Regions from separate parts of the Blautia sp. AF32-4BH genome, predicted to be linked through region 1. Evidence: a T-box and tRNA genes for the amino acid it is inferred to sense, from the RefSeq annotation. Region 1 holds a T-box; the other regions hold tRNA genes.
The links. A T-box is a leader RNA that pairs with one kind of tRNA and senses whether it is charged. The one in region 1 lies ahead of DWZ44_RS11805 (proline--tRNA ligase), so its partner is inferred to be a tRNA-Pro.
Positions count from the first base shown of each region.

Region 2: it encodes a tRNA-Pro, which carries the amino acid that the T-box ahead of DWZ44_RS11805 (proline--tRNA ligase) is inferred to sense. The anticodon was not compared.
Region 3: it encodes a tRNA-Pro, which carries the amino acid that the T-box ahead of DWZ44_RS11805 (proline--tRNA ligase) is inferred to sense. The anticodon was not compared.

Region 1 is NZ_QTVL01000008.1:169,609-177,312, reverse strand. Features, by position in the region: gene DWZ44_RS11805 (proline--tRNA ligase) at 1-1,632, opposite strand, end outside; T-box leader at 1,813-2,114, opposite strand; gene DWZ44_RS11800 (hypothetical protein) at 2,194-2,466, opposite strand; gene DWZ44_RS11795 (alpha/beta hydrolase) at 2,487-3,317, opposite strand; gene DWZ44_RS11790 (Cof-type HAD-IIB family hydrolase) at 3,649-4,464, shown strand; gene DWZ44_RS11785 (YeiH family protein) at 4,520-5,560, opposite strand; gene DWZ44_RS11780 (MATE family efflux transporter) at 5,627-6,976, opposite strand; gene DWZ44_RS11775 (hypothetical protein) at 7,093-7,650, opposite strand.
Region 2 is NZ_QTVL01000005.1:51,566-59,269, forward strand. Features, by position in the region: gene DWZ44_RS07815 (response regulator) at 1-660, opposite strand, end outside; gene DWZ44_RS07825 (Cof-type HAD-IIB family hydrolase) at 1,171-1,956, opposite strand; tRNA gene DWZ44_RS07830 (tRNA-Pro) at 2,056-2,129, opposite strand; gene DWZ44_RS07835 (PcsB-like coiled-coil domain-containing protein) at 2,366-3,652, opposite strand; gene DWZ44_RS07840 (RsmF rRNA methyltransferase first C-terminal domain-containing protein) at 3,843-5,276, opposite strand; tRNA gene DWZ44_RS07845 (tRNA-Ser) at 5,449-5,534, opposite strand; gene tadA (tRNA adenosine(34) deaminase TadA) at 5,714-6,262, opposite strand; gene DWZ44_RS07855 (DUF6128 domain-containing protein) at 6,262-7,551, shown strand; gene DWZ44_RS07860 (anaerobic ribonucleoside-triphosphate reductase activating protein) at 7,560-7,704, opposite strand, start outside.
Region 3 is NZ_QTVL01000001.1:225,657-233,360, reverse strand. Features, by position in the region: gene DWZ44_RS01120 (extracellular solute-binding protein) at 1-73, opposite strand, end outside; gene DWZ44_RS01115 (LacI family DNA-binding transcriptional regulator) at 374-1,402, opposite strand; tRNA gene DWZ44_RS01110 (tRNA-Pro) at 1,498-1,571, opposite strand; gene DWZ44_RS01105 (sporulation initiation factor Spo0A C-terminal domain-containing protein) at 1,837-2,193, shown strand; gene ilvC (ketol-acid reductoisomerase) at 2,352-3,371, opposite strand; gene ilvN (acetolactate synthase small subunit) at 3,530-4,036, opposite strand; gene DWZ44_RS01090 (glycoside hydrolase family 2 protein) at 4,158-5,960, opposite strand; gene DWZ44_RS01085 (AEC family transporter) at 6,068-7,012, opposite strand; gene DWZ44_RS01080 (aldo/keto reductase) at 7,009-7,704, opposite strand, start outside.

The sequences.
Region 1 (7,704 bases):
TGCAACCTCGACAACGCCCTGTTTCATATTTTTCGGGCTTACGATGATGCGAAGCGGAATGCCGAGCAGGTCGGCATCGGCAAACATTACGCCGGCTCTGACGCTTCTGTCGTCGTAGATCACTTCGATGCCTGCGTTCTGCAGATCCTCGTACAGCTTGTCCGCGTATGCTCTTACTTCCTCGTCATCGACGCGGACCGCACAGAGGTGTACCTGCCACGGAGCGATAGCTTTCGGCCAGATCGGGCCGTACTCATCGTGATGTGCCTCGCAGACCGATGCTGCCAGACGGCCGACACCGATACCGTAGCATCCCATGATCGGGGTCTTGCTCTCGCCGTTTGCATCGACATAGGTCATATTCATGGATTTTGTATATTTGGTTCCAAGCTGGAAGATATTTCCGACCTCGATACCCCTGGAAATCTTCACGGTCTTTTTGCCGCATTTCGGGCAGATGCCGCCCTCCTGGATTTTTGCAAAATCGTGATACTCGGCATTCGGAACGTCGCGCTCCATGTCGAGTCCTTTGTAATGATGCTCTGCCTCGTTGGCTCCGCAGGAAAGGTTGTTTCTTCCCTCGAGGGATTTATCATAGAGAACAACGGCATCTCCGTTCACCTTCAGGTTCACAGGTCCGATATAGCCTGCGTTCAGTCCGCATTCTTCGGTGATCACGGCTGCGTGAACCTGCTCGCCGAGGAAGTTGACCAGCTTCGTCTCGTTGACTTCGAGATCACCGCGGATGAAAAGGACAACGTATTTATCATCAACATTCTGCTGATAAACAACGGCTTTGCAGGAGTTCTTTGTCTCGTCTCCGAAGAAATTGCAGACGTCTTCAATGGTGTGGACGTTCGGTGTATAAACCTTTTCGAGTGCAGCGGATTCTGCGTCTCTTGCGATATCGGAAATGTTCTCAGCTGCCTCCATGTTGGCTCTGTAATCGCAGGAATCACACAGAACGATGGAATCCTCTCCGACCGGAGTCAGAAGCATGAACTCATGGGAGATGTTTCCGCCCATCATACCGGAATCGGATTTGACAGATACCACCTCCGGCACGCCGACACGCTCGAAGATGCGCTCGTATGCTGCGTGGCATTTCTCGTAATACTGCTCCAGATCTTCCTGGCTGGTATGGAAGGAGTAAGCATCCTTCATCGTAAACTCACGCACACGGATCAGTCCGGCTCTCGGACGGGCCTCATCACGGAATTTTGTCTGGATCTGATAGATCATAAACGGATATTTGGTGTAGCTCTGTGCATACTCGCGTACAAGGTGTACGGCTGCCTCCTCGTGGGTCATGCCGAGTACCATTTTGGCATTGTTGCGGTCGGTGAAACGCAGCAGTTCATCGCCGATGCTATCGTAACGGCCGGACTCATCCCACAGAGAAGCCGGCATGACAACCGGGAACTGCACTTCCTGGCCGTCGATTTTGTCCATCTCCTCGCGCAGGATCTGCTCGATTTTGCGCACAATGCGGCGCAGCGGCAGATAGGAAGAATAGATTCCGTTTGCCATATATTTGATGTATCCGCCTTTTACCATAATAGCATGGCTGTCGATGACACAGTCAGCAGGTCTTTCTTTGAAGCGCTCTCCTACTAATTTTTCAAGTTTCATTTTCTGATTTCCTCCTTATTCTTTGGGTTTTCAACATCTGAAGTCTTCCAGACGCGAGAACATTCCAGCCTGTCCGATTTTAAGCTTTTAGTCAACATTTTACGCATCTAACTCATCACTGAAGTAACGAGTTAGATGCTTCGTTTTCAAACAGAAAAAAGCCCTAAACCGCAAGCTGCAGTTTAGGGCGAATTTTTTTATCCGCGGTACCACCTAAATTCAGGAAAACTCCTGCACTCTGACACAAAGCATTTGTACCCCACGATTTTGTATTTTGTAATACGTGTGATCTCTGCTCTCTGTACCTTCTCTGTAACGGGAGATCCCGGTGCAGCCTACGAAATAAAGTTTCCCTGATGGATTTTCTTCTCTTCGGTGCACAGCTCCAAGACCGGTTCACGATAGATTCTGCAAAAAGCTTTCACCTGCCGCTTTCTCTCTGAATGCGCTCTGTCGCTACTGTTTCTTTTCGTCGCTTTTTCACTGCACTGATTGTAGCAGAAACCGGAAAAGAATGCAAGCCCGTTCCTTCCGCTTTTTCTGCATAAACGCCCGCCCAGGTTACAGGCCTTCCCGATACATTCTGCTGATTGCCGCCTGGGCTTCCTCAGACTGTTTTTTCTCAATCCATGCTTTGCGGTCACTCAAAATAGCCAGCATCTCATCGACAACGTCCTCGGCGCGCGGGCTTGTGACGCGGTAGAGATAGCCGAGCATCCGCGTGGCGGTAAAGTCCGTGTTCATCTGGCGGTATGCAATTTCCCGGCAGAAGTCGTCCGGGTAACCGTTGTGTTTTAACGCACGGTACAATTCGTCATTTCTCGTTTCTGGCATTGCCTGTCTCCCTTTTTCCTTTAAACATTTACGTTTCCGCTGTTCAGGCCTTCCGTCTTTTCCTCAAGTGGCAGCCAGTCCAGTGCCTTTTTGATCCATTCATCCCAGAAATCCCATTCATGGCCACCCTTGCTCTCATAGTAGACAATGTCCATGCCGCTCTCTTCCATCCGTTTATGGTAGAGACGGTTTACTTCCAGAAGTCCGTCCTCTGTTCCGCACGCCTGGAATACGGTCGGCACATTGACAGACGGATCTTTTTTCCGTGCTTCCTTTAACTGCTCGATAAGAACAGCCGGGTTTTTGTCACTCTTTGCTGCTTCGACCAGATTTCCGAAATAACCTTCTTCATGTGCAAAGCTGTCCGCTCTGCTCTCTTCCGGATTTTCCAGCACATGAAGTGCACCGGACAGGCAGATCACAGCCCCGAAGGTATCGTGATATTTCAGGCCATTTCTGAGTGCGCCAAAACCACCCATGGAAAGGCCTCCGATAAAGGTGTCTTCTCTTTTTCTGGACAGCGGAAACATTTTTCTTGTAATCTCAACCAGTTCTTCTCCGATAAACTGTCCGTGCATGGCACCGATGGACGGCTGATCCACATAAAACGCATTCTCACCGGCCGGCATGACAACGGCAAGGTTTTTCTCCTCTGCCCATCTTTGGATTCTGGTTCCATGAACCCAGTCTGTCTCATTCCCAAAAATGCCATGCAGCAAATACAGCGTTTTAAACGGTTTTTCCTCGCGCTCCGGCTGCCCAAAGGTAAATTTGTCGACCGGCAGAATAACCTGCAGCGGTACGGTGCGCATTAAAGTTTTTGACATGAAGCTTACCTGAATAAATGCCATAATAAAAATCCCCCTGTGGATATATATTTTTCTTTATTTTACGCCTTATTTCTGCGTTTCGTCAACGTGGAGTTTTGCGTTCCTCCGGTTCCGGCTTGCACCCCGAAGCAATTCACGATATAATCATGTTTATAGCAATCCCAGAAAATAATGCAAAAAATTCAGCACTGCAGAACGTGAATTACTGCGTCACGGATTTTCGTCGTACCCCGGTACGCCTTCAAATCCGTTCCTTGTAATTCGCGCCCTGCAGCACTGCCTTTTTTGCGTTATTTTCTGGTCTTGCTGTAGTTTGAATTTTTTCTGTGACAAGATAAGGAGATTTTCTATTATGATAAAGTTGATTGCAACCGATGTCGATGGAACGCTCGTCAAAGACGGCACACTTCTGATCGACCCGGAATATATGACTGTTGTTTCCAGGCTTGTCGACCAGGGCATCCATTTTGTTGTCTGTTCCGGCCGCCAGTTTTCCAGTGAACAGAAGCTTTTCGCTCCGATCAAGGACCGCCTGCTCTACATCTCCGATGGCGGAACTGTCGTGCGCACACCGGAAAAGATTCTGAAAACATATCCGATGGAAACGGCACTCTGGAAATCCATGTGCCGCATGGTACACGACGAACTTCCGTCCTGCGACTGCTTTGCCGCCACCCCGGACTACTGCCTCGCCGAAGATGCCGGAAGCCGCATGTTTCACTGGCTCCGCGACTCCTACGGCTTCGATGTCCGCGAAGTACCGGATCTGTCGAAGGTAGAAAACGAGGACATTATCAAATTCACGATCTACCATCCAACCTCCTGTGAAGAGCTTTGCTCCCCAAATTTCATCCCGGCGTGGAAACATCAGGCAAAACTCGCTGTCGCCGGTAAGGAATGGTTGGACTGCAACGCCCGCGGCGTCAGCAAATGGACCGGTCTCTCATTTCTGATGAACTACTTTGGCCTTACCCCAGACGAAGTCTGCTGCTTCGGCGACAACCTAAACGACATCGAGATGCTTCAGAACGCCGGCGAAAGCTACGCCGTCTCCAACGCCCGAGCGGAAGTCATCGCCTCAGCAAAACACACCTGCCCGCCGTACTGGGAGAACGGGGTGCTGCAGGTTTTGAAAACGTTTTTGAAGGAAACGACAAACCCGTTTTGATTTAAAAAATCCAGGCATCCTATACGGATGCCTGGATTTTTAATTCTCTGTTTCTTTACAGTACCCCATGCGGCGCAATGCCGATCGCAAATTCGACTGCAATCGCTACCAGGACTACCAGCAGCGAAATGATGAATCCGTGCAGCATCGGCTTTGCGCCGGAGCGGCAGAGGGATTTGAAATCGGTGTTCAGGCCGATGGCCGCAAGGGCGGCCACCATCAGAAATTTGCTGATGGTTTTTAATGCGGCTGCTGTGCCTGCCGGGATAAGACCTAAGGAGGTCAGTGCTGACATGGCGAGAAAACCTAAGATAAACCATGGAAAAATGGATTTGATGCTTACCTTTACGGCGGTTCCTTCTGCTGCCTGCGCCTTCCGTTTCAGATGTACGTTGATGGCGGCGAATGCCAGAACAGCCGGAATGATGGCGAGGGTCCGTGTCAGTTTTACCATGGTGGCGAAATCACCGGCGGCCTCGCTGAATGCGTAACCGGTGGCAACGACGCTTGAGGTATCGTTGACCGCAGTTCCGGCCCAGAGGCCAAACGCGGCATCCGAAAGGCCCATCCAGTGACCGAGGATCGGGAATACGACGATCATGACCGTATCAAATAAAAACGTTGCGGAGAGGCCATAGGCAATGTCCATATCGGTCGCCTCGATGACCGGCGCGATTGCCGCGATCGCGGAACCGCCGCAGATACCCGTGCCGGCGTTGATGAGACTGCTCGTCTTCCAGTTCAGTCCAAGTGCTTTTCCGATCAGCGCGCCAAGGCCGAAGCACGTTGCCAGGGTAAATACCATAACCGTCAGGGAAAATCTTCCGACCGTCAGCACCGTGCGGATATTCAGGCTCGCACCGAGCAGAATAATCGCAAATTTCAGGATCTTCTTCGATGTAAATTTAATTCCCGGCGCTGTCACGCTGTTCGGCTTGTAAAAGGCATTCACAATCATACCGATAAACATGGCGATGACCGATGCCCCGATAAAGTGCAGTCCGGCGCTCTCCTCCAGGCTTTCCAGGAATTTCGCCGCAGCGGCAATCACCAGCGCAATCGCCGCTCCGGGAATCAGTTTCTTTGCGTTTTTCATAATAATAACTTCCTCCAGATGTATCGTTTTTTCTTTCTCTCTCCCCAAAACATTCCGTATTTTTCATCACGTCTGATGCTGCCACTTCCCGCTTCGATAGCGAAGGACAAAGAAAATGGCACGAACAACCCAGTCCATCGTCATGGCGACCCAGACACCGAAGACGCCGAATCCCATACGCACACCGAGCACATAGCTCATGCCGATTCTGCAGATCCACATGGAAAGAATCGAGAGAATCATGCAAAATGCCACATCATTGGACGCGCGGAGTACATTCGGCAGATTGAAGGCAATTGGCCAGATTATCATACAGCAGATGCCGTGGTAAACGATGATATCTTCCGTCATGGCTGTTGCCTCCGCAGACAGACTGTAAACGTGAAGCACCGCCGGAAGTGCCGCGATGACACCGAGACAGCAGACGATCATCAGGCCATAAATGATGATGTGCAGCTTTTTCGCATAGTATTTTACCTGCTCATAGTCTCCCGCTCCCGCGCACTGTGCGCTTACGGTCAGCACTGCATTTCCGATCGCCATACCGGGCAGTGTCTGGAAGACAGCAATCGTGTTGGACACCGCATTTGCCGCGATCGACGCTGTTCCGAACTGTGTGATCATACTTAAGACCATAATTTTGCCGAGCTGGAACATACTGTTCTCGAGGCCGTTCGGAATGCCGATGCCAAGGATTTTTTTCAGCATATGGAAATCCGGTTTTAATTTCACCGGATAAGAGCACCGCACTGGATACCGCTTATTATGTACGAGAACAAATGCTGCCGCAGCCGCGTACATACGTGAAAGCAGCGTCGGAATCGCAACGCCGTCCACGCCGAATTTCAGCGCATAGACCAGAAGCGCATTTCCCGAAATATTGATCAGGTTCATGACGATGGATATTTTCATCGGCGTTTTCGAATCACCCTGCGCACGGAAAATGGCCGCACAGCCGTTGTAAACCGCCAGAAACGGAATGGAGGCCGCTACGATCATCAGATAAATATTGCAGTTTCTTTCTACCTCTGCCGTAATGTTTCCAAACACAACATGCAGAATAAACGGCTTTAAAAGATAGACCGCCGCCATGATCACAACTGACAGCGCCGTTGTCACCAGCAGAAGCTGGTCAGCTGCCTCACATGCTTTGTGTGGCCGCTTCTTTCCGATATACTGGCCGCACACGACGGCTCCGCCGGTTGCAATCGCGGTGAACATGTTGATCAGCAGAATAAAGATCGTATCAATCAGCGACACACTCGACACCGCCGCCTCGCCGACACTGGATACCATAATTGAATCCGCCATGCCGACTGCGATGGCAAGAAGCTGTTCAATCAGAAGCGGCACAATCAGCTGTTTCAGATCCGCATTGGAGAACAGGTCACCATCCCGTTCCTTCAGATAATTCATCTTTTGTTTCCTCCATTTTCATACCTTCTCCGTTGATGAGTTTTTACGCATGTGTATTACACTTATGCTGTTTTTATCTTACCTGCATTTTTACGTAAAAGCAAGAAGAACCGGCATTATCTCTTTACCGGTTCTCCATTGATTGTCTGTACCAGGACTTTGTCAAATCTTGCGTATTTTTTTACTTCTTTCATCAGCGTATCGAGGTCTTTCACAATCTGCTCGCGCTTTCCTGTCGGTCCTATGAAATATTCTCTGCCGCCCATTTCCAGCGGATTTCCTGTCGTTCTTGTGCGCACACCGAAAGTAAGTCTTCTGCTTCCTCTCCGGTAATAAATTGTATAGGTACGCGGCACATAGTTGAACAGGGAACTTTCTATTTCAGAAACCGTATAAAATTCACCACTCTCTTTCGCCGCCGCATACCGCCTGTCCTTCAGGCAGTCCATTTCGGCTACAGAAATAAAGCAGATCAGATAGTCCAGAAACGAAAACACAACCAGAATCAGCGCTTCCACGATTCGCCCCGTCTTTGTTTTATCCAAAATGTGAACATAGATATCTCCGTAAAATACCGCAAAGAAAAGAATAATACTCAAAATAATCTTAATCCACGGCCAGAGACGGGATTTAATTTTCCGGTTTACTTTAAAAACATTGATCCAGTCAAGCAACTGTTTTTCCTCCAAAGCTGTAATTATACATGTATTATACTACTCTCTTTCCCC
Region 2 (7,704 bases), on a different contig from region 1:
GTATTTTATCTGGTTCGTCTTATCCTTAATTGCCGCCTGAAGCTGCACCATTACTCTTTCTTTATCCTGTGGATGCAGAAGATCTGACCAGGATTCCAGTTTATTCGGAAAGTCCAGAGTGTCATGATAGCCAAGCATTTTTCGGAATTCATGACTCCAGTTTGCATTCACAATCTCACTGTTTTCGTCACAGTCAAAATACCAGAAGCCGGAACAGATAGCCTCATTGAGCAGTGTCAAATTTACATGATCCCAGTTGACTTGTACGGACATAACCCAGATCTGTCTGCCCGCCTCATCTGTCGCATCCTCTTTACAAAGCCGTACATTTTTCACTGTACCGTCTGCTGTAAGGATCTGTGCTTCCCCTGTTCCGTGAAGCTGCAAAAAACGGTCTCGCTCCAGTCTATCTTCCTCGTCATAAAAGAAGTTTCTCAATGAGCCTTTTGTCTGTTCCATGAAAGTATCGAATGTATATCCTGTACTATGCAACAGCAGATTATTCACAGACAAAATAGACAGGTTTTGGTCATAAGATCCTGTCATTATACCTACCCCGCCGTTATTTTCCAGTGTTTTCTGTACGGCCTGTGACATAGCCTGTGTCTGTCCCGTTACAGCCTCACCTAAAGAATATATTTTGTCTTCATACTTTTCCATTTTATAAAAATCCTCTCTCTGTTTTATGCTTCATTATCCTGCTTTTATCTGTATACAGAGAACCTGTCCCTGCCAGTTTTACATTTACGTTATAATATCCTACAAAACGTGAAAAACAGGTATACGGATTTGAGAAGTTGCAGCCACTACACACAATATTCACACAAAATTCTCTTTATGTTTTCAATTTTTATAGGCTTTGCCAAGTGAGCATTCATTCCTGCTGCCAGACACTTACTCCGATCGTTCCTGCTGTAAAACGGTATCTGAGGCTTTTTTTATTTATCTGATTTTTTTCTGTTTCCATGGAACTTCTGAACGCTCACCTCCTGGTATCATTACAAATATACATAAAAACTCATTTTTATATTACCATGAAATTTTTTACTTTGCAATGCACATACCTTTTCAGACGCTGCTTTTCTTGTTTCCTTTTTCAGAAAATTGCAACCAAAGGGGCGCACCTGAAAATTTCTTTTCAAATGCGCCCCTTCGCTTTCTTTTTTTCTGTCAGATCAATCCGTAATGCTCCATCGCCTTTGCCACGCCGTCCCGCTCGACGGTATCGGTTACGTACTCTGTGTACGGATCCAGAATCTCATCATGTTTTCCAAGCGCAATGGTGTGTGCGCCGCACCGGAACATGGTAAGGTCGTTGCTGCTGTCGCCAAATACGTATGCATCTTCTTTCTCCAGCTGAAACTGTTTCAGCGCATAGTCCACAGCTGTTCCTTTGCTGCAGCCGTGCGGAACGATTTCGTATACACCGCCGCGGCGATCCATGATATCAAACTCCTGCTCAAATTCACGGTACATACGTTCTATATCAGACTGTGCATCGGTTACGATACAAAATTTATCGTAAATGATTCCTTTTGTCTCCGCTGTCTCCGCGAGTCCGATTCCGACAGCAGCGAAATAGGCACGGGTCTGCTCGACCTCCCGAAAACGGGATACCTCCGACGAAAAATAAACATTATCCGTTCCCTCCAGAATCATGCCGATCCTGCACTCCTTTAAAATAACCGGGATTTCCTCACAGCGCTTTTTCGGAATCGTCTGATGCATCAGGATTTCGCCGTCCCGGCGCAGATAGGTCCCGCAGCCGCACAGAAATCCGGAAAACGGAAGCTTTTTCAGCTCCTCGGGCAGCTCCGACCAGGTGCGGCCGGTATTAATAAACGTAAGATTTCCTTTTTCCGCTGTCTTTTTCAATGCATCGAGCGCGCTCTGCGGAATTTCTTTTGTAATCTCACTCAGTAACGTTCCATCAATATCAAAAAATAATGCTTTCACAAAAATTTCCTCCTCGTGTACTGTTTCCTGTTCTCTTTCTGACATACGAAAAAATGCCGAAGCTCTTGATTGTCAAGGCTTTCGGCATTTTCATTCCAGTCGAAGCGACGGGATTCGAACCCACGACCTCTGCGTCCCGAACGCAGCGCTCTACCAAACTGAGCCACGCTTCGATTTTATTTGTTTTCTGAACTCTCGTCCGTCAACAATAGCTATTATATATGATGTCTATAGGAATGTCAACACCTTTTTTGAAATTTTTTTAATTTTTTTTATTATTGCTTCAAAAGGTACATTTCACACGGGTTTGCGGCCTTTTTGGTGTTCTTTTAGAATGACAGTTTCTGAGAAAGTCAAAAAAAGAGATATGCCGGAAGTTCTGTTCCGGCATATCTCTTATCTTTGTTTCTCAGCTCAGCTGATATACATCTGCATACTGCACGCCGAAGCTCAGCGCCTCGGAATGGCTGCTGCAGAAGATGTCTACGTGGCCGTAAGCGGTTCCGCGGTCTTCTACCGTGTAAACCTGGCCGTTGATCATCAGTTTCGTTCCGAATGGTACACCGCCCATGGCGATCGTTCTTCCTGCGGTCGGTGTGGTTCCGCTCGCGGTGGATCCGCCGGACCACTGTCCGGTACAGATGGAACAGGAGCAATAGCCTGTCAGTTTAAATCTTCCAAGGTATGTTCCGCTGGAGGAGCTGCTGGAAGTATCTGACGCGGATGGACTCCCCGTTGTCGTGGAGGATGCGCTGCTGTCCGAAGAACTGCTTCCGGAGCTGCTGCTTGTATCGGTATCTGCTTTCGCTGCGGCATTTGCTGCTTCTGCGGCTGCGACTCTTGCGGCCTCGGCTGCCTGTTTTCTGGCGGCCTCTGCCTCAGCTTCTGCGGCAGCCTGCTGTGCGGCGGCTGCTTCCTCTTCTGCTTTCTTCTGCGCTGCAATCTCCTCTTCTTTCGCCTGACGGATCAGGTCGTTGATTGCATCTGCTTTGCTGTTGATTTCATCTACCAGTGCACTCTCGCTGGATTTTGCATCGTCCAGCTCTGCGGAGTAGGTACGGAGTTCCTGATAAGCTGCTGCGTACAGCTCCTGAATGGCTTCCTGCTGATCGCTGCTCTGCTGCTGCAGTTCTACGATCGCTGCCTGCTCTTCCTGCACCTGTGTTTCTTTTTCTTTTACCTGGTCTACCGTGTCCTCATACTCCTGCATAAGATCGCGGTCGAAATCGGAAATTTTCTGTATGTATTCTGCCCGGCTGATCAGCTCTGAAATGCTTTTGGAAGAAAAGAGCATTGCCATGTATCCGTTTCCGGAGGAATTTTCATACATATACTGGATACGGAGCTTCATCGCCTCGTACTGCTCTTCTTCTTTTGCTTTTGCATCTTCCAGATCTGCCTGAATCTGTACCAGTTCGTTCTGCTTCGCATCATACTGATCCTGAAGCTCCTGCAGACGGTTCTGCAGATCGTCCAGCTGCTGGTTCAGTTCGGAAAGATATTCTTCTGATTGTCCCTTTTTGGAATTGAGTTCGTCAATCCTGCTCTGTATGCTGTCAAGCTGAGACTGTGCGGCAGCCTGTTCTGCCTGAGCATTTGAAATTTTCTCCTTTGTACTGGCACCATAGCATGGCAGAACGGTTGCTGCCGTAAGCACTGTGGCCAAAACCAGGCTGAATAATTTCTTTTTTTTCATGTCGTACACCTCATACTTATTACGTTCTGTTGCTGATTGTCACTCCAAGTTACTGCGGAAAATGGGCCTTTTTTCCCGCCGTACTTTGCCATTATAACACAAGTATGTCTGAAATGAAAGTCTTTTTTAATTTCTGTTAATAACTTTGTAATATTTCGACGTTTTTCCTGCAAAAACTGGCATGATTTTTCTACTTTCTCCATCCAACAGGGTACTTATTTTTCAAGGTTCCATTGACCAGTTTGCCCCATCCAAGGCCGAATCCATCGACGCAGACCAGCTTCCAGCCTGACGGCGATGCGGTCTCTCCCGGCTCTACGGAAATTGTCTCACCGTGAAGATATTTTTCGGTACGCTCGTCATCTGCCTTTAAATTCATGTAATCTTTGAACTTGTCCGCGGAGAGTGTCACGGCAAACGGCTGTGACGGCTCGAAACGGTCTTTTTTCAGTTCACCGAGATACAGACCGTTCCGCAGGAAATGAAGATTCCGCACGCCATCCGGCAGGGACGGGGAATGGTATACTTTTCCGGCGCGGACTTCCAGTTCCTCCACCGGGATCGGTGCTGTCATCCGGGACAGGAAATCGGAAAGGATCTGTTTTTCTGCTTTCGACGGACCCGGTGCTTCCGTTCCACGGTCTTTTTTCCGGTTTTTCTGTTTTTTGTTTTTCTTTTCGATCGGTTTTTCTTCTGTCTCATAAGGAATGGCTTCGCCTTTTTTGCGGAACAGGGCAAGGTAATGGCCCTCGCCGTTCATTTTATGCGGCCAGATGCGCACGGTCTTTTCAATCTCCGGATCGCCGTTTCCCCAGACTGGATTGCCTTTTGAAAAACCTTCGTAGCCTTCCATCTCGATCAGTTCCATTTCCGGGAAGTTTTCCAGAAGGAAAGAAACGGTTCCCTCGTCCTCCTGCGGGGCGAAGGTACACGTCGAATACATCATGAGGCCGCCCGGACGCAGCATTTTGACAGCATTCGAGGTGATCTCGCGCTGCAGATCCGCAAAGAAATCCGGCCGCTCCGGGGTCCAGGTGCCGATGACTGCCTCATCTTTCCGGAACATGCCCTCGCCGGAGCACGGTGCATCCACGAGGATTTTATCGAAGAAGCCCGGGAAGACGTCTGCAAGGCCTGCCGGTGTCTCATTGGTGACAAGCACGTTTTCACTTCCGAACAGCTCCAGATTGCGCAGCAGTGCTTTGGCGCGGGCGTTGCTGATGTCATTGGCGACAAGAAGGCCGGTTCCTTTCAGGCGCGCATTCAGCTCGGTTGCCTTGCCGCCCGGTGCGGCGCAGAGATCGAGCACACGCTCACCCGGTTCGATCGGGAGGCGGGACGCCGGGGTCATGGCGCTTGGCTCCTGCAGATAGAAGACGCCTGCCGCATACAGCGGAGACTGGCCCATGCGCATGCCGTCCGGCACGAAATAGCCGTTTGGAATCCACGGAATTTTCTTCCACGTTCCCGGAACAAGCGGCGGGAAATCTTCGGTCCGGCATTTTTTTGTATTCACACGCAGCCCGGCTGTGCGGGGTGCGTCGTAGGAAGTTAAAAATGCATCAAATTCATCGCCCAGCATGTCCTGCATGCGGGTCAGAAATTCCTGTGGTAACTGCGCCATGTATTGTCTCTCCTTTTTATTTTGCTTTGTTGTGCATCGGTCCCTTTTCGTGAACTGGCGATGCTTTTTCTGTCTTTGTTTCTTTTGTTTTGCATCTATTTCATAATTTCTCACAGAAAAAGAGACAGCTTTTTCGATTTTTCAATCTTTTTGCTGTCTCTTTTTTGCATAGCGGAGAAGAAGGGATTTGAACCCTTGCGCCGTTTCCGACCTACTGGTGTTCGAAGCCAGACCCTTCAGCCTCTTGGGTACTTCTCCGTATTTTGTCAAATACATCATATATTATAGTGCTTTTTTCGGGATTCGTCAATGATTTTTTCGATGGTTTCTGCTGGAAATGCGGGGATTGTATTTTTTACGGAAATATTCGAAAGTGCAACTTACTCAAACAAATAATCTTCCTCAGGCAGCATCCCATCCCGATGCTGCCTCTTCTTTTATTCTTTCCCTTCTTCCGCCCTCTTCCTCTCTTCTTTTTTCTTCTTTTTCACCACCCGCAGTCTCCGGAAAAACGCACTCAGCATCTCCGAGCACTCTTCTTTCAGCACGCCGCGCTCGACCTTCACCTGATGGTTAAACTCGTGCATTTCCAGCATATTTAAGATCGATCCCGCGCAGCCCGCCTTCGGGTTCATGCTGCCGATGATGACTTCGCTGACTCTCGCCTGTACGATCGCACCGGCGCACATCTGGCACGGTTCCAGGGTGACATACAATGTACAGCCCTCCAGCCGCCAGTCGCCGAGCTTTTTGCTTGCTTTCCGGATCGCATTCAGTTCCGCGTGGGACAGCGTGTTTTTATCCGTATTTCTGCGGTTATAGCCCCGCGCAATCACCTTTCCCTCGTACACAATCACACAGCCGATCGGAACTTCCATCAGCTTTTCTGCTTTCTTCGCCTGCGTAATCGCCTGGCGCATGAAGCGTTCCCGTTCTTTCCGGTGCGCTTTTTCCTCCGGCGTTTCCAGCTTTGTTTCTTCTTCCATTGTGCACTTCCTTTCTTCTCTGCGTATATTTTCTGTCCTTCCCGCATATCGTGAACTGTAGCGCAGTATCTTTTTCTACTCTTTTTACTTCTATGCAGGAGGTTTTTATGTCTGATTACCGGCGTTTCATTGCCTATCTATACGAATACCCGAACAACCGCAAGGGCGGATGCTGCGGCTTTGTCCGCGTGGAGTCGCAGAACGGCTTCTGCCGCATGGACTTCCAGATCAAATCGCCGTCTCTTCCGCCGGAGACCTCGGTCACAGTCTACGGTTTTATCCGCCGGTCAGGGCGGATGTACGGCATTCCGCTCGGAAATCTCCTTGCGGGGCGCTCTTCTACGAGTGGAAAACTCTTCACGCACTCCGATGCCATTGGGCAGACGGATGTCACGCTCGACGAGCTTGGCGGTCTGATCCTGCTCTGCCGCCAGACCGGCGTCATCGCCACCCAGTGGGACGATCTTCCGATTCAGCCGGAGTTTTTCGCTCCCACGCTCCCGCAGGAGCCCAAAACATCCGCAGACAATGGTACCAGACCGACCGAAGAGAAAACTGCCGAAACACCCGAACCTCTGGATCCCGCCGTACCTGCGCAGTCCCTGCCATCATCAGACGCTTCCAAAGCACAGTTCGATGAACTTTCCACAGAATTCAGCAGCAATTCCGAACTTTATCCACAAAATTCCAGCCCGGAATCCACCGTCTCCACAGAATCCACATCAACTGACACGGTAAACACCGTTCCTGCAGACCGGATCACGCAATCATCCGCCAACACACTCCATCCCGCATCCGCGGAATCTGTGAAAACCGCAGAAAGCTATCCCTCTGCCAACCCGGAACCGCCGCAGCCCATCCCGGATTCTGCCGCCCAGCCGCTACATATGACTTCCGCCGATTTTCCCGCCGCAGCAGCCGTGCCGCCGTCCCGCGCTGCTCTCTATCTCCAGCTTCAGGACCAGTTCCCGGAGTTCCACCCGTTCCCAGATGATGATCTGACCGACTGCCTGCGCCTCTCACTCGACGATCTTCCACAGCTCCGCGCCGTCGGTCTTTCGGTGGATGCGAACCGCTTCGTCCTCCATGGCTCCTCGTCCTATCGCCATCTGCTCCTCGCCCGGAACCGCGACCAGCAGGAACTCTGGTATTTCGGCGTCCCCGGCGTCTACACGCCGAATGAGCAGTTCATGGCAAGCCTCTTCGGCTTTTTCCACTTCAAGCAGGCGATGCGCCCCTCCGAGCTCGCGCCCGATGCCCGCTTCGGCTACTGGTACCGCACGCTTTAAAGCGTTTTTTAATCCACGCCGCGGATCTCCACCGTCTCAATCTTTCCGCGCAGGATCTCGCAGAACCGCTCGAGCTGCTCCCTCGCATACCCCGAGAACCTCGGATCAATCACATAATCCGATTTCCGGTAATTCTGCAGGAAGTACCGTTTT
Region 3 (7,704 bases), on a different contig from region 1:
TTGCATCCGACCAGCCCGGCAGTGCGATGATATCGATATCCAGGTTGCAGCGGTCCTCCGTCCATTCCTGCATTTCGCTCTCTCCCTTCCTTCCGGCGATATAATGCATTATTTTGCACTATTATTTTTTAATGTGTGATATTAACGAGGTTTTTATTCTTGCGTTTTTGTCATTTTTGTTCAGTTTAGCTTTCCTTAAATGCACCATTTTGCATTATTAATTAGTGTTTTTCTACATGGCATTTATGCACGAATTTGAATCATCGCAAAAAGGGAGCCGGAAACGCCCCGGCAGACGGTTTTTCTTCTCGTCCGCCGGGGCGTCCCTGGCTTTCTTTCTTTGTTCACTTTTTCCTGTTTTTTCTATTTCTTTCTATCCCTGGCGCTTGCACGAGGAACGGCGCACCACAACCTCCCCCGAAACGAGAATCCGTTCTTTCGGCGCTTCCGGGTGCTCCTCCCGCCATAAAAATTCATGCACCATACGGCGGCCAAGCCACTTCGTATCGACATGAACGGTTGAGAAGAACGGATACAGCATCCGGTCCTCATCATCATCAAATCCGGTCAGTGCCACATCCTCTGGCACGCGCACGCCGATTTTCCGGAAGGATTCTGTCAATCTTTTGGCGATCATATCGTTGCCGCAGACAATCGCTTCCGGCAGTGTATCGTAGCTCGCCACAATCTTGTCAAAATTTTCCGGGTAATAAAAATGATCGCTCTCCATATTGGGGCGCACAAGCTCCTCATCGAGCGGAATGCCCGCCTGTTCCATCGCTGCAAGGAAACCGACATACCGGTCATGCATCGACTCATACGTGCTGCTGTGCTCACTTAGGAAACCGATCCGCGTCATGCCCTGCCCGATCAGATGGGACGTCAGAAGACTCACCGGCTGCACACCGTCCACACGCACGATATCGCCCATCGGCCGCTGTTCGATGCCGCAGTAATGGTCGAGCTGAAAGATGCGGTAACCCAGATTTACCAGTTTCTGCATATATTCCGGCGGCAGCATTTTAATGCAGAAGATCGCATCGATATTTTCATTCAGGCCGAGCGGCAGAATGCCGTTCTCCTCCTCCCGCTCCGTCACGACCGCAACGCGCGTCTGACAGTTATTGAGGCTCGCCTCCTCGGAGATGCCGCTCACGACACGGTCCCAATAAACAGCGGCATCCCGCGTACGCAGAACCATAATATTGTAATGCTTCTCCTGCGGTGCCCGAACTTCTTCCACATATACATTTTCGCCCAGATAGCCATTTCTTTTCGCCATCCGAAGAACTCTCTCCCGCGTCACCGGAGCTACCTTCGGATCATCCTTTAATGCCATGGCAACCGTATTCCGGGACAGTCCCAGCTCCTTTGCCATACTCTGTATCGTTACTTTCCCCATAACTTCCTCCCTGTTTTTTCTGCGCAATTCATTTTTCTTCCGCACACGTCTTTGTCCGTAAGAAAAAAAGTGCCGTAAAACGACACTCTTACCGATCGGGGCAACAGGATTTGAACCTGCGACCTCACGGCCCCCAGCCGTGCGCGCTACCAAGCTACGCCATACCCCGTAATCATGTTTTCATTATACCAGCGAACTTCTGAAAAATCAATGTTATTTTTCCCTCTCCCGTTTCATTACATTCATTTCTTTATTTCGTGTCATATTCTCTTTTATTTTACTATATTGTCACTTTTTCTTTCTGAATATGTAATTTTTCGACGTTTTCCACGTATCATAAGTGAAAGGGGAAAATCGTATGCCATACAAACTTTCACCTCTGGCATGCCCGTCTGCAAAGACTATGTAAAAACTGAATAAAAGGAGACATCGTAATGGAAACTGAAATTTACTTTCTACTACACTCTTTAGGAATTGGTGCAAAATACCGCGGATTTCGCTATCTCGCCTATGGTATCGCTTTATGCATGGAAGACGAAGATTATCTCCTTCGGGTCAGCAAAACGCTGTACCCAAAGATCGCGCAAACGTTTCAGGTATCGTCCTCCTGCGTCGAACGAGACATCCGCACCGCTATTTCCGTCTGCTGGACCCGCGGAAACCGTGATCTGCTCTTTTCGCTTTCTGTGCATCCGGTTCTGACAAAACCGACCAATTCCGAATTTTTTGATATTTTAAGTTCTTATATCAAATACTACCGTGCTTTTCCTGCCTGTCGTCAGGAGGCATAAAAAAACGAATACAGAAAAGATAACACTTCCGCGCCCTATCATATTGGGGGATATGCATGGCGCGGAAGTGTTTTTTCTATGATAAAACGATAGAACGAAAAAAAGGAGACTGCCCGCAAAGGCAGCCTCCCGATATGGATCATTTGACAGCAAACCGATTAGTTGTTGATCAGTTTGTCCTCGTTGCTCCAGCTGTACAGTTTTCTGACTTCTTCTCCGACTTTCTCTGACGGATGCTCTGCAGCTTTTCTTCTCATTGCACGGAAGTGAGCCTGTCCGCCTGCTGGGGACATATCCAGAAGGAAGTCTTTTGCGAAAGTACCATCCTGGATATCGGAAAGGATCTTCTTCATGGTCTTCTTGGTTTCTTCTGTGATGATCTTCGGTCCGGTGATGTAATCGCCGTACTCGGCTGTGTTGGAGATGGAGTATCTCATTCCGGAGAATCCCGACTGATAGATCAGGTCTACGATCAGTTTCATCTCATGGATGCACTCGAAGTATGCGTTTCTTGGGTCGTATCCAGCCTCGCACAGAGTCTCAAATCCAGCCTGCATCAGGGCGCATACACCGCCGCAGAGAACTGCCTGCTCACCGAACAGGTCTGTTTCGGTCTCAGTTCTGAAGGTTGTCTCCAGAAGACCAGCTCTTGCTCCGCCGATTCCAAGGCCGTAAGCCAGTGCTCTGTCCAGAGCTTTTCCGGTGTAATCCTGCTCAACAGCAACCAGGCAAGGAGTTCCTTTGCCAGCCTGATACTCGCTTCTTACTGTGTGGCCAGGTGCTTTCGGAGCGATCATAGCTACATCTACGTTCTTCGGAGGTACGATCTGTCCGAAGTGGATAGCGAAACCATGAGCGAACATCAGCATGTTGCCCTCTTCCAGGTTTGGCTCGATATCTTTTTTGTACATTGCAGCCTGTTTCTCATCGTTGATCAGGATCATGATGATATCAGCCTGTTTTGCAGCCTCAGCAGCGGTGTATACTTTGAATCCCTGTGCCTCTGCTTTTGCCCAGGATTTGCTGCCTTCATAAAGTCCAATAATAACATCACAGCCGGAATCTTTCAGGTTCAGTGCATGAGCATGTCCCTGGCTTCCGTAGCCGATAATTGCGATTTTTTTGCCTTCCAGTAAAGAGAGATTACAATCTTCCTGATAAAAAAGTCTTGCTGCCATTTTATTTTCCTCCATAATATATAGAATGTCTTGACCGGCGGCAGGTCGGTCAATTTATACAGCGAAAAGCATTTCTGCCTTTTGCTGTTTGTCAGGGAAATGAACTTTTCTATACAAAAATTTCATTCCTCTAGCAAACGTATGTAATGTGATCTGCGTTAATCGAGGTAACGCACATCGTGGGCTCCTCTGGAGAGTCCTGTCACTCCTGTTCTGGCCAGTTCCAGGATTTCGTATCCCTGTACCAGATTCAGGAACCCTTCGAGCTTTGACTGGTTTCCGGTCAGCTCTACAATCAGGCTTTCCTGTCCCACATCCACGATTCTTCCACGGAAGACATCGGAGATGGCGATGACATTGCGGCGTTCATTTTCATTCACACGGATTTTGACCAGCATCAGCTCTCGTCTGACACTCTCGTCCGGCTTCAGCTCTTTGATATCCCGCACATCGACAAGTTTTGCCAGCTGTTTTTTGATCTGCTCCAGAATCATTTCATCACTGCAGTACAGAACAACAGTCATTCTTGTGTATCGCGGGTCTGCTGTCACACCGGCGGTGATCGTCTCGATATTGTATCCGCGTCGGCTGAAAAGACCAGCTACTCTGCTTAAAAGTCCCGGCGTATTATCCACCAGCAGGGATAATGTTCTTTTCTGTTCCATAAACACCAACTTTCCTCCATCCGCAGGCGCCGCGGATTTTCAGCAATTTCTTACAACTTCCAACGCCTTATCCAATATATTAGCAACTTATCCTCACTTTGTCAACAAAAATTTTACCAAATTATTCTTTTGAGCAAAAATCTTTTGCCTCCTGTGGTTCCCATTTGCATACCTTCCGGTCATACGTAAGGATGCCGTTCGACTCCTCCTCGACATCGGTAAGCTGTGTGTAGACTGCTGCGGCAAGTCCCTGTTCTGTGAGTTCTCTTATCTTTTCTGCCAGTGCATTCATCGCTTTCTGGTACTGTGTCTGGTTCTGGTACGTGCGGTAGCCGAACGATTTTTCGGAGTAGAGATGCTCCTGTACCGGATACGTATAGCCGCCGTATTCAGAAAAAGCAAACGCGCGCTCCTCCGGTTTTACTTTTAACGGACGAAAGTAATTGTGAAGGCTCTTGATGTCCCCCGCTCCCTGATCGTACCAGCCGCTCGCGTGGTCGATCTGCCGCGTCGGATCGAGAGCGCGCACCATTTCTGTCATCTCCCTGGCATCAAACTGTCCCCATCCCTCGTTGAACAGAACCCAGAGCGACACGCACGGTGCATTGTAAAGCTGATGAACCGTCTCGCGGCACTCCCGCTTCCACCACTCTCTTCCCGTTTTTGAGGTCCGCGAAAAGAGCGGATAACAGTTATCCCTGAATTCCGTTGTCACAAACGGCAGTACGGTCGGAAGGTACAAAAGGAACGTCTGAATCGACCGGCCGCCGCCGTTGATCATATCCTGCCACACCAGCATACCGATATGGTCGCAGTGGGAATACCATCTTGCGCACTCAACTTTCAGGTGTTTCCGGATCATATTGAAACCGAGGCGTTTGGCCGTCTTAATGTCATAAACCATCGCCTCATCGGACGGCGGCGTGTAGAAGCTTTCCGGCCAATAACCCTGGTCGAGGACACCGTTCTGGAAATACGGCTTTCCGTTTAAGAGAAGACGCGTGATTCCTTTCTCATCTTTTCCAATGCCGAATTTGCGCATGCCGAAATAACTCTCGATGCGGTCTTCTCCCGCTTCAATGGAAACCCCATAGAGATGCGGATGTTCCGGGCTCCAGCCTGCAAAATTACCGAGAATCAGCTCCGCCTCGTTTTCTCTCGTCTCCCGGACGCAGATCACCTTCGCATCCGGCGCTTCGCTCTCCCGCACCGTAATTTTTTTCGTCAGTCCCGCATCCGGTCCGTTGAGGAAAACCCGTACTTTTACGCTCGCCGTATCATATTCCGGCGTGATCACGATGCGTTCCAGATACGTCTCCGGCACCCATTCCATCCAGACGCTCTGCCAGATGCCGCTCTGCGCGGTGTAAAACATGCCGCCCGGGGTAAGGCTCTGCTTTCCGCGGCCCTTCCAGTCCGTGTCCGTCTCATCGCGCACCTTGACGGCAAGCTCGTTCTCTCCCGTTTTGAGATACGGCGTAAGATCCACTGAAAAAGAAAGATACCCGCCGAGATGGCCTCCGGCACGCTTTCCGTTGCAGTAAATTACCGCATCCTGATCCACGGCGCCGAACTGCAGCAGCAGCCGTTTTCCGGCAGGAATTTTGGGAAGCTGAATCGTGCGGAAGTACCACAGATATTCTTTTGGAAGCAGCTGCCGCTTCACGCCGGACGCATCGCACTCCGGGGAAAACGGAACGAGAATTTTTCCGTCCCGCTGTTTTGGCATTTTCTGCGTTTCCGTGAACGCATACTCCCACCATCCGTTCAGATTTGTCCAGTTTTCCCGGCGCATCTGCGGACGCGGATATTCCGGAAACGGGAGCTCTTCTTCCGGATTTTTCCCAAATTCCGTAGAAAGGCGGAATTTTTTTCCTTCCTTTTTTCCAATCTGTAATGCTTTGACCGCATTTTTGAAGTCCATTCTTTTCCCTCTTTTTCTGATTTTTATGATTGATAAAAGCGTGCCCGGACAAAATCCCGGACACGCTTTTGGTGTACTGAAAATCAAAGCGGATATTCGCAATCCGGTTAGATAAACGCCAGCGTTTTCATCAGATACAGCCAGAACGTCAGCGTAAAGGCACTGCCGCACGTTGTGAGCATAACGGTGTTTGCCGTCAGACTTCCCTCATGACCCATATTTTTCGCCATGATAAAACTGCTCACCGTCGTTGCGGAACCCAGCATCACAAGGATTGCCACCAATTTTTCCTGACGGAAGCCAAGTATCACGGCGATCGGCAGAAAGACAGCTGCAAGACCGACCAGCTTAATCGCAGCTGCAGCAATCGACGGCCGGATATTCTTTGCCGCGCTCTTTGCCTCAAACGACGCACCCATCGCAATCAGGCCGAGCGGCGTTGCAAGTACCGCAATATTCTGCACCGTTTTCTGCAGAATCACCGGCTTTGGAATGCGAAGCACCGACCAGAGAAGTCCTGCAACGATCCCGAGGATAATCGGGTTTGTCACGATATTTTTCGCCGTCTTTTTCACAAAATCTGCCGTGATCTCCTCCCGTTCCGGACCGAATACCGCAAGAACGACAACCGCCATGATATTATACAGCGGCACACTGCTGATGATCATCAGCGGCGCCATGCCGGAATTTCCGTAGATATTCTGGATAAAGGCAATACCAAGGATCGCCGCACTGCTCCGGTACGCCGCCTGGATAAATTCGCCTCTTGCACTTCTCTCTTTTAAGAGATGGGAAAGTCCCCATACCGCAAGAATTGAGAGCAGTGTTGCAAAGAAGCAGAACAGAACGAATTTGATATCCCACACAGCGGAGAAATCAGAATCCGACAGGTCCTGGAACAGCAGCACCGGGAGTGCGATTTTAAACACAAATTTGTTCATTTTGCTTGTGAACGATTCGTCCAGAATACCAACCTTTCGAAAGAAAAGTCCCAAAATCATTGTCAGGAAGATCGGCATCGTCGCGTTCAGGCTGAAGATCAGATTACTCATACCAGTGTTTTTCCTGCCAGTACATTTTTATAATCTTCGTAGTTCTCTTCGAGAAGCTTCGGCGTATTCAGACCGTAGGGACATTTCTTCATGCAGGCGCCGCAGTGGAGACAACCTTCGATTTTCTTCATCATCGCCTGGCCGCGCTCGGTGAGCTGGTTGGCGGACGGGGAACGGCGCAGAAGCAGGCTCATGCGCGCGCAGGTGTTAATCTCAATGCCTGCCGGACATGGCATACAGTAACCGCAGCCGCGGCAGAAGTTGCCGGAGAGCTCTTTCTGGTCTTTCTCGATGATCGTCTTGATTTCATCCGTCATGGCAGGCGGACAGGCAATGTAGCTTAAGAACTCGTCCAGCTCTTTTTCTCTCTGGACGCCCCAGATCGGAAGCACGTTGTCGTACTGGTCTTCAAAAGCATATGCAGCCGCGGAGTTTGTGATCAGCCCGCCCGAGAGCGCTTTCATTGCGATAAAGCCGATATTTTTCTCTTTGCATCCCTGTACCAGTGCTTTCTCACGGTCCGTTGCCAGATAGCAGAACGGGAACTGCAGCGTCTCATAAAGACCGGACTCAATGATCTCCTCTGCCACGCTCATGCGGTGGTTCGTGATACCGATGTGGCGGATTTTTCCCTGTGCTTTTGCTTCCAGCATCGCCTCATACAGGCCGGTTCCATCTCCCGGCTTAGGACA